DNA from 3 places in the Paenibacillus hubeiensis genome. Region 1 is predicted to be linked to each of the others. Evidence: predicted binding sites of a transcription regulator. Region 1 holds the regulator's gene; each other region holds the start of a gene.
The links. The regulator NrdR, encoded in region 1, represses ribonucleotide reductase genes. The targets are predictions, from matches to a motif close to AACACNATATATNGTGTT.
Positions count from the first base shown of each region.

Region 2: the regulator NrdR is predicted to act here: its motif matches at 2,006-2,023, upstream of nrdI (class Ib ribonucleoside-diphosphate reductase assembly flavoprotein NrdI).
Region 3: the regulator NrdR is predicted to act here: its motif matches at 1,168-1,185, upstream of RSX24_RS22645 (anaerobic ribonucleoside triphosphate reductase).

Region 1 is NZ_JAVYAE020000001.1:758,169-761,450, forward strand. It holds gene RSX24_RS03640 (NucA/NucB deoxyribonuclease domain-containing protein) at 1-445, opposite strand, end outside; gene nrdR (transcriptional regulator NrdR) at 873-1,340, opposite strand; gene RSX24_RS03650 (alpha/beta-type small acid-soluble spore protein) at 1,454-1,672, shown strand; gene RSX24_RS03655 (lytic transglycosylase domain-containing protein) at 1,772-2,335, opposite strand; gene coaE (dephospho-CoA kinase) at 2,332-2,928, opposite strand; gene RSX24_RS03665 (MntP/YtaF family protein) at 2,938-3,282, opposite strand, start outside.
Region 2 is NZ_JAVYAE020000003.1:297,023-300,304, reverse strand. It holds gene nrdE (class 1b ribonucleoside-diphosphate reductase subunit alpha) at 1-1,621, opposite strand, end outside; gene nrdI (class Ib ribonucleoside-diphosphate reductase assembly flavoprotein NrdI) at 1,608-1,967, opposite strand; gene RSX24_RS11435 (N-acetyltransferase) at 2,321-2,800, shown strand; gene RSX24_RS11430 (GNAT family N-acetyltransferase) at 3,028-3,282, opposite strand, start outside.
Region 3 is NZ_JAVYAE020000010.1:134,466-137,747, reverse strand. It holds gene RSX24_RS22650 (aldo/keto reductase family protein) at 13-951, opposite strand; gene RSX24_RS22645 (anaerobic ribonucleoside triphosphate reductase) at 1,265-3,226, shown strand; gene nrdG (anaerobic ribonucleoside-triphosphate reductase activating protein) at 3,223-3,282, shown strand, end outside.

The DNA of each region.
Region 1 (3,282 bases):
ACTCCACGACCGTCCCGTCTGGATAATCTTCCAACTGATTCCCTACCCAACTACCGGCGCCCCGATTATCTGACGGGCTTATGTATTCGATATCTGCTCCTGATCCTCCTTCGGCACACATGGCCATCGGCCACTCGTCGCGATCGTAACCCTTCTTCGTCTCGACGCCTTTTAGGGACAGTTTCCGGTTTTCCTCCGCTCCATCCCTGTCGATGGTACATGTCGCAGGCTGTCCGCTCTCTATGGCGTCCTGAATGTGTTTGGCAGTCTCAGGATAACGATCGGATGGAAACTCCAGCACGACCACCTTGGAGCGATCCACGTCTACGTCAGATGTTGTAGCAGGGGTTGAGTCGCTTGGTTTGGAGCTCGGCAAAATGTCGCCATTCAAAAGTGCGATCGCCATAATTATTGCGAGTATTGCCCCCGCAAGCAGCTTTTTCATACTTACTGTCCTCCAATTAAACTGAAAATATAAAACGCCCCTATTCATTATAGCGCTTGGCTACACAGAACAGAGGCGAAATTATTTATATTAAGGGAATTAATTACGTTTTGGTTTGATCTGATAAGGATAATTCCTTGATAACTGCGTTTCGATGACCTTGTTTGATGGTAGTACATTCAGCAGATGCGCTCTCCCAGCTGAGCTAAGGCCCCAGGATATGTATTTATTCCTCATCGCCATATCGTTTGCTTCAGGCGACTTCTATATCATATAAAATTCAGCCCATGTTGTCAACATCTTTTTAAAAATTAATTCATTTCAATCCATACCTACCCTAAAGTGATCGGAGAAGAACAACCTTTATGCACAATGTGTAACGATAACTCTGGACTGCTCTTCTCCCTCAACCCTTCACTTTAAGCCTTCAATCTTCCATGTCCTCGTTGGACAGCAGCGATTTCAGTTCTTTCATGAACATGTTGATGTCTTTGAACTGGCGATACACCGAGGCGAATCGAACGTAGGCCACCTCGTCCACCGGAAACAGCTGTTCCATCAGCAATTCGCCGATCTGGCGGCTTTCCACTTCGGCGTCCGCCGTATTGCGCAGCGATTTCTCCACTTCGGAAACCATCATTTCCAACGTTTCGACGGAAACCGGACGTTTCTCGCAGGCACGGATCAAACCGCGCAAAATTTTGTCCCGGCTGAATTCCTCCCGGCTTCCGTCCTTCTTAATCACGATGAGCGGAGTCTCCTCCACCATTTCAAACGTAGTAAACCTTCGGCTGCACTGCTCGCATTCGCGGCGGCGCCGAATCGACTTGGATTCGTTGGCCGGCCTTGAGTCCAGTACTTTAGTGCCCAAGTAGCCGCAATAAGGACATTTCAAATCAGATCACTTCCCATGTTTTTCTTTTGGAACAAATTCCCTATAGACATTCGTAATGAAAATCGAAGCTTGGACACATAATACTTTTACCAACCGCGAGGAGGTGAACAGCAATGGCCCAAAGCAATGGTAACTCCAATAATCTGGTGGTAACTAGAGCTTCCGCAGCTCTCGAGCAAATGAAATACGAAGTTGCTCAAGAACTCGGAATTAGCATCCCACAGGACGGATACCAAGGTAACATGACTTCTTACGAGAACGGTTCGATCGGTGGTTACATCACGAAGCGTCTGGTAACAATTGCAGAACAGCAATTGGCAGGTCAATACTAATATCCGTTCGGGAATACGTAATACAGAGGAGCACGGAGTGGTCGGCAGCATGCCGGCCACTCTGTTTTTCTTGCTCTTTTCATCCGGATTCTGTCCCTTTTAGAACGTATCATAGATATCTACATATTGATTATAATAATAAATAACGCGTTGTACATAGTGCCGGGTTTCTCCAAAAGGAATATCCTTGATCGACTCCAACGTTCCGTCCCATACGCCGTTCTTAAGCCACTCGTTGACCTTGCCCGGACCTGCGTTATATGCAGCGATCATCGCGATGGGATTGCCATCGAATTGCTCGGACAAATTTTTCAAGTACCACGTTCCAAGCTGGATGTTCCTGTCCGGCTCATGCTTCAGCTCGTCCAGCGAGGTATGCGGAATTTTGGCCTGTTCCATGATCCAGTTCGCCGTATCGGGCATGAGCTGCATCAAACCGATGGCGCCTTTTCTGGATTCCTTGCTTGTTTTGAAATTCGTTTCCACCCGGATAATCGAAGCGATCAGAAACGGGTCCACTTCATAACTCTGCGATTGCGCCCGAATTTCGTTTTTGTATTGGATCGGATAAAACCATGCCATCCAGTTCGTATTCAGGAACAACACGAGCACAAATGACACAAACAGCAGCAGCAGCACTCTCTTTTTGCGCAGCAGCTTCATGACAGACCCTTACGATGCCAAAACGCCGCCAACTGCTTTTCCGTCTCCGTCCATGAACCGCTATTGTCAATGACGATATCTGCGCGCCGCTTTTTCAGTTCGATATCCATTTGCGCCCCAAGGCGTGCATCAGCCTGTTCTGACGTCAATCCATCCCGAATCATCAGTCTTTCCTTTTGCACGGAACGGGGGACATATACAACCATAACTTCGTCAAACCCATTCTCCAATCCCGATTCGTACAATAAAGGAATATCCGATACCACAAGCTTGTCCGGATATTCTGTCCGATATGCGACGGCACGCTCCCGCATCTCCTGACGGATTGCCGGATGCGTGATCGCTTCCAGCGCTTTTCGCTCTTCGGGGTTCCCGAAAACGATGCTGCCCAGTTTTTTGCGATCCAACGTACCGTCTTCATGCAATATGGCTTGTCCAAACCGCTGCACGGTGGCAGCCAAAACCGGATGCCCGGGCAGCATAACCTCCCGGGCAATCACGTCTGCGTCAATGATCAACGCCCCCTTGCTTGCAAGAAAGGCGGAAACACTGCTTTTTCCGGTTGCGATCCCGCCGGTTAAGCCCATATTCATCGTTTCACCTCACAACAGCTTCATTATTCCCATAGCCACCAACAAAATGGCAGGCAGCACCGACAAACGTTGCATCCAGCGCAGGTCGGCAAAGCGCAATCCCACCTTCATCCCGAGCGAAAGAAACGCCCCGCTGAACAGCGCAATCACCAATGCGGTCCAGAACGTCGGAAACCCCAGCAAAGCAGCCCCGAGTCCGGCACCAAAAGCATCCAGTGACAACGCTATGCCGAGCCACATCGCTTCTTGGGCAGATATGCTGCCCGAATTGTCGATATCCGCCTTGGAGGGACTGCGCAAAATCTGGATCACCACGCCCAGCTTGCGCAGTTCCAACGTAAACACCATTCGTTC
Region 2 (3,282 bases), on a different contig from region 1:
ACAGCTCCTGCACTTTTGGCGTGCTAGGCGAGTAGTCCGTAGACAGGTACCGATCGAAATAAACTCCTGTCGCATAATCGGATGCTTCAAATCCGTGGAAACGTTGGCCCTTTTCTTTCGCAATTTCCATGCTTTTTTCCAAGGAGTGAAAATTCATCGTCATGAAGAACGTGCGTGCAAAATCCTTGGCTTCCAAGCTTTCGTAAGCAATTTTGTTTTTGGCCAAATACCCGTGCAAATTCATGGCGCCGAGGCCGACCGAATGCATTTCCGAATTGGCCTTGGCTACGCCGGGAGCATTGGCGACATGGGTCATGTCGCTGACGGAAGTCAGCGCGATCATGCCCTCGTGAACGGATTCTTTGATTTTGCCGCTTTCCATGACATTCACGATATTGAGGGATGCCAGATTGCAGCTGATGTCTCTGCGAATGATATCGGGCTGGCCGTAGTCCGTAATTTCAGAGGTTTCCTGGAGCTGGAAGATCTCCGTGCACAGGTTCGACATTTTGATTTGTCCCACGTTTTTCAAAGGGTGTGCCTGATTGGCATTCGTTTTGTTAATGATGTATGGATAGCCGGATTCCAGTTGAACCATGGCGATTTTGGTGAGCATATCCCGCGCCATCAACGATTTTTTCTTTTTCACGCGTTCGTCGGCGACCAAGGTGTCGTACATCTCGTCCAGATCCATATCATCCAGGTGAATTCCGTAATTTTGGTATACGCTATATGGTGCAAAGAGGTAAAGAGGCTCATTATCCTGGGCCAGCTTATAAAAACGATTCGGAACGATCAACCCGATGGAGAGGGTTTTCAGGCGAATTTTCTCATCGGCATTAATTTTTTTGCTATCGAGCAGTTCCATGACGTCCCAACCGAAAATATTGTAATAAGCCGCACCGGAGCCTTTGCGTTGACCCATCTGGTCCGCGTAGGAGAAGCCGTCTTCCATCAGCTTGAGCACGGGCGTGATGCCTTTGGCAGCACCTTCCACGCCTTTGATGGCTTCGCCCCGGGCGCGCAGCTTGGACAAATTCACGGCAACGCCGCCGCCGATTTTGGACAACTGCATGCATGTATTCAGCACATAGTTGATCGAGTTCAAGGAATCGTCCATTTCGAGCAGGAAGCAGGATACCAGCTCCCCGCGCCGGCTTTTGCCCGCGTTCAAAAATGTCGGAGTGGCAGGCTGCAGGCGCTGTTCCATCATGGAACGGGACAACAAAGAAGCTGTGTCGAAGTTTCCGCGACCCAAATGCAGCGCTACGGCTGCCACGCGATCCGGATATTGCTCCAGCACCGTTTTGCGATCATAGCTTCTCAGCGCGTAATCGGTATAAAATTTCGAAGCTGCCATGTAGGAAGGGAAGCGATGCTGGTAACTGCGCGTGATTTCAAAGATTCGTCTCACTTCATCGGCAGTGTAGGAAGCATAGAAGTCCTCGTAATAATCATTCTCAATCATATAGCTGACTTGATCGTCGATGGTGGCAAAACGCATGCTCTTTTCTTCGATCTCTTTCATGAACTCGGCTACAGCTTCCTGATCCTTATGTAACTGGAAAAAGCCATCGGAGTCGCGCTGCAGCAGCATGTTGTTCAATTCAATATGTTTCAAGGCGGCTTACCTCCTGTTCAAAATGCTCTACGTCTTTTTTGGTGCCGGACAGCTCGAATTTGCTGATTACAGGCACGTTATAGGATGCGGAAATCAAATCCGCGCTTTTGGCGAAACGTTCGCCCCAGTTGCGGTTGCCGCTCGCGGCAACGCCAATCAAATGTTTGGAGTTTTTTTGCAAAAAAGAAGACACCTTGTCAGGTATCTGTCCAAAACCTGTTGTATATGTCACGAGTACGTACGGTTCGTCGATCGTCATTTGACTATTGATCTGGATGGCCGGCATGTGAAGCTTGGAGATGAATCTCTTCACATTGCCAGTGATGGAATCATACACGATCAGCAATATCATTAACCTCCTTAAACGTAAAAGCTATCTATAAATACGCTATATGTAGATTTCTTTTCTAATTCTATATCAATATATAGATTTGTCAATGAATATAAGGTGAACTCTTTCAAAATAGCGATGAGGGTGCATGGAATCAAATATGTGTGAAAATGGGAGAAGGATGAACCCGTTGTCCTGAATAACATTGTATTCCTGATCGATCGATTGCGTGATTCGGTGAGGAAGCGTAAGGAGGAAGGGAGGAAGCTTCGCAGTCGGGAGCGGTGGAACGAGGGGGGCGGCTAATTTTGTATGAGGAGACTCCATTTTGCTTGGGAGCTGAAGGTTATGTTAGGATACATAAGTGATTGGGAAAAAAATATAGAGGTGAGATCATAGTGAAAATAACATTACATAAGCAGAGCGATGTCGATATTTTAACTGAAATTTGGTACAAAGGCTCGGTTCAAGCCCATGATTTTATCGAGGAGACTTATTGGCTTTCCAACAAAACCGAAATGAGAGACAAGTATATTCCGATGTCGGAAACCTATGTCATCTACGATCAAGAAGAAATCGCCGGATTCGTTTCGATGGTAGATGACTATTTGGCAGCGCTTTTTGTCGATCCATCGCGTCAGAATAAGGGATACGGCAAAGAGCTGCTTCGTTTTGTCAAAAGCAAGAAATCAAAAATCACGCTAAAAGTGTACAAAGAAAATGCCTCGGCCGTACGTTTTTACGAGAAAAACGGCTTTCATATCGTGGAAGAGCTTCTGGATGAGCAAACCGGTCATGAGGAATACTTGATGGAATGGAAAGAAACTGGAACAAATTTGTTTTCTTGATAAGTAAGCGAAAGTTCAATTCGAAAGTTCAATTAGGCATTCACAATAATCGATAAAGGCTCTGCGGGGTTATGTACCTCTAGCAGAGCCTTGTTCTTCATGATGTATTCCAATCTCTTTATTGATACGTTTGTTTGATTGCCAATCTATACGACTTGGGGGCGATCCCCTTAGGTTCTTGAACAGCTGGGAAAAATACGGCGCGTTGTCTTGCCAACCGGATAACATCAGCGATTCCGGGCGACCGTGCTTGCCGGAGATACGCCGTACACTTCCCGATAGAGCACATCCCTCACTTCTTCAAACTGTGAAGGGGTCAATTGCTCCGGATAACTCATGATCCGGAGTGACAAAGGCTGCTGTCCTGGGCGCAGCGGCGGTTGAACATAGGCAGCCTCCTCTAAATGGAATCCCAAACGCTCGTAAAATCCGATCCTTCTTCGCTTCAGCGAATCCTCGGGCAATTCCACCTCCAATACGAT
Region 3 (3,282 bases), on a different contig from region 1:
TTTATGCGCAAATCAGGCCAAAATGCGTTCAATTTCGCCGATGATTTCCGCGTCCAGTTTGATGCCTGAAGCTGCCGCGTTTTCTTTGACCTGTTCAGGACGGCTTGCTCCCACGAGCGCGCTGGACACGTTACTTTGGCGCAAAATCCAGGCCAAGGCCAGCTGCCCCACTTTGATCTCCAGTTTGTTCGCAACCTCGATGAGCCGATTCACTTTGGCGATCTTGTCGGCATTGATTTTGCCTTCGTCCCAACCCAGCTTCGCAGCCCGGCTGTTCTCCGGAATGTCGGATACGGACGTGTATTTGCCCGTCAGCAAGCCTTGAGCCAACGGCGAATATACCACTTGTCCGATGCCTTTGCGCTCGCCGAGCGGAATGATCTCTTTCTCAATGTAACGATCAAACATGTTGTATACGGGTTGGTTCACAACGATATGATCCAGCAGCAAACGATCTGCCGTGCCCAGCGCGGCCTCCATCTGCGCTGCCGTCCACTGGCTGACGCCCACGTACAGCACTTTGCCATGACGCACGAGATCATCGAGTGCACGCAGCGTTTCTTCGATCGGCGTCTCCTCGTGATAACGGTGGCAATAATATATATCTACATATTCAGTTCCTAACCGTCTCAGGCTGGCCTCGCACTGCTCCATGATGTGCTTCCGGGACAAGCCCTGGTCATTGGGGCCGTCGCCCATTTTGCCGAACACCTTGGTGGCCAGAACGTATGAATCGCGTGGACGTGCTTTTAGCGTCTGTCCAAGCAGCTCCTCTGCCGCTCCGCGCTCATACACATTCGCTGTATCGAAAAAGTTAATGCCCTCATCGAATGCGGTTTCAATGGAGCGAACCGCGTTCTCGCGTTCCACATACCCGCCATATGTCAGCCAGCTGCCAAGGCTGATCTCGCTTACTTTAAGTCCGCTTTTGCCCAGTCTGCGATATTCCATTGATTCTACATCCTCCTCATGCAATAGGTTATGGATAAAGTTCCCTTTCCATTTTACCGCACATTGCGCAAATAAACAGTCCAAAGTTGTCCATGAACCCAATAGGGTCATGTTCATAGGCGGCATCCATCTTCAAATTCGAAATTTTTTTATCCGTGCAGCGATGGGGAATACGGCTCCCGAGGGCGAGACAGTGTGATTATCCTCACACCCAAAAAGCCTATATATAGTTTATAAATAGGTAATGTTCATCTATATCTAGTATTCAACGACATAACTTTATAGATCAATGGATTATGGGAGGAATTTTGATATGAGTACGCTTGAACGCGTTGCCCCGCCGTCCCCGGACCTGCTGTCCGATCTCGGGCGGCGAATCATCGGTGCGGAGGATGCGGATACACTTCGGGAAAATGCCAACCTCAATGGCGATTCCTTCAGCGGAAAAATGAGCAGGCTCGGTTCGGAAACGGCGAAATGGCATGCCATGCGCCACGTACTGCCCCGGGAGCTGTCCGAAGCGGTGGAGAACGGCGATCTGTACGTGCACGATCTGGACCAATACGCGCTTGGAACGACGAACTGCATATTCATTCCGTTTGACCGGCTGCTCGCTTCCGGTTTCAACACGGGCAACGGCTCGGTGCGTACTCCGCAAACGATCATGTCGGCCATGGCGCTGGTTGCGATCATTTTCCAGTCCCAGCAAAACAGCCAATACGGCGGCGTCTCGGCCAACAAAATCGACTGGGACCTGGCGCCTTACGTACAGCGCTCCTTCCGCAAGCATTACCGCAAAGGACAGCGGCTGTTCGGGGAACAGGCCGCGATCGGGGACGAGCAGCTGCATCTGGATAGCGAGCAGGCACAACGCGCCTGCCCGAAAGCCTATGCGTTCGCCTGCGAAGAAACGGAGCAGGAGACGGGACAGGCCGCCGAGTCGCTGATCCACAATCTGAACACGATGAGCAGCCGGGCCGGCGGGCAGATTCCGTTCACGTCGCTCAACTACGGGCTGTGCACGTCCGCCGAGGGCCGCCTCGTTTCCCGGTCGCTGCTGGAAGCGACCATCCGCGGGCTGGGGAACGGCGAGACGCCTGTGTTCCCGCAGCATATTTTCCAGTGCAAGCAAGGCATCAACCAGGCCGAAGGAGAGCCGAATTACGATCTGTTCCGGCTCGCGATCACCTGCTCGTCACGGCGGATGTATCCCAATTTCGTCAATGTCGATGCCTCCTTCAACTTGCCGTATTACCGGCCGGAGGACCCCGATACGATCATTGCAACCATGGGCTGCCGGACGCGCACGCTGGCCGATCGTTTCGGGCGCAACCGCCAGAGCGGCAAAGGCAACCTGTCCTTTAATACGATCAATCTCGTTAAATTGGGCATTCGCTTCGGCATTTGCCAGGGCACTCGGGCCGTCGCCGACCGCAGCGGATTCTATGAGGCGCTCGACTCCGTTATGCGCAATGCGGTTCGCGGGCTGCTGCACCGTTACCGCATTCAGACCGGCCAGCCCGCCAAAGCGTCGGACTTCATGATGCGGGAAGGCGTATGGGAAGGCGGCGAACGCCTTGCGCCGGATGAACCGGTGGCCGACCTGCTGAAGCACGGTACGTTGTCCGTCGGTTTCATCGGGCTTGCGGAATGCATGACGGCGATGTATGGCCGCCATCATGGACAGGACCCGAGCATCCACCAGGAAGCGCTGAACGTCATCCGCACGATGCGGGAGTTCTGTGATCGCATGAGCGACGCCCATAACCTGAATATTACGTTGTTCGCAACACCTGCGGAGGGCCTTTCCGGCAAATTCACCAAAATCGACCGGGCCAACTATGGCCTGATCGAAGGCATCAACGATCGCGAATACTACACCAACTCGTTCCACGTTCCGGTCTACCACGCGTTGCCGGCCTATCGCAAAATCGAACTGGAGGCTCCGTTCCATGCGTTATGCAATGCCGGAGCGATCTCCTATATCGAGTTGGACGGCAATGTACGTGCCAACACGACCGCGTTTCAACGCATCGTGCAATTTGCCCTTGCCCAGGATATCGGCTACTTCTCCATCAACCACCCGATCGACCGCTGCACAGGATGCGGTTATGAGGGGGTCATCGGCGCAGTTTGCCCAGGCTGCCAGGCCCATGAGGATCAGGTACATATCCAGCGCTTGCGCCGGGTGACCGGTTACCTGACCGGGGACTATAAAGTGCGCTTCAATGCCGCGAAGCAGGCCGAGGTCCGGGATCGGGTGAAGCATAAATGAACCTGTTCGGCTATATCCCCGAATCGGTCAATGAGGGACCGGGTCTAAGGGCCGTA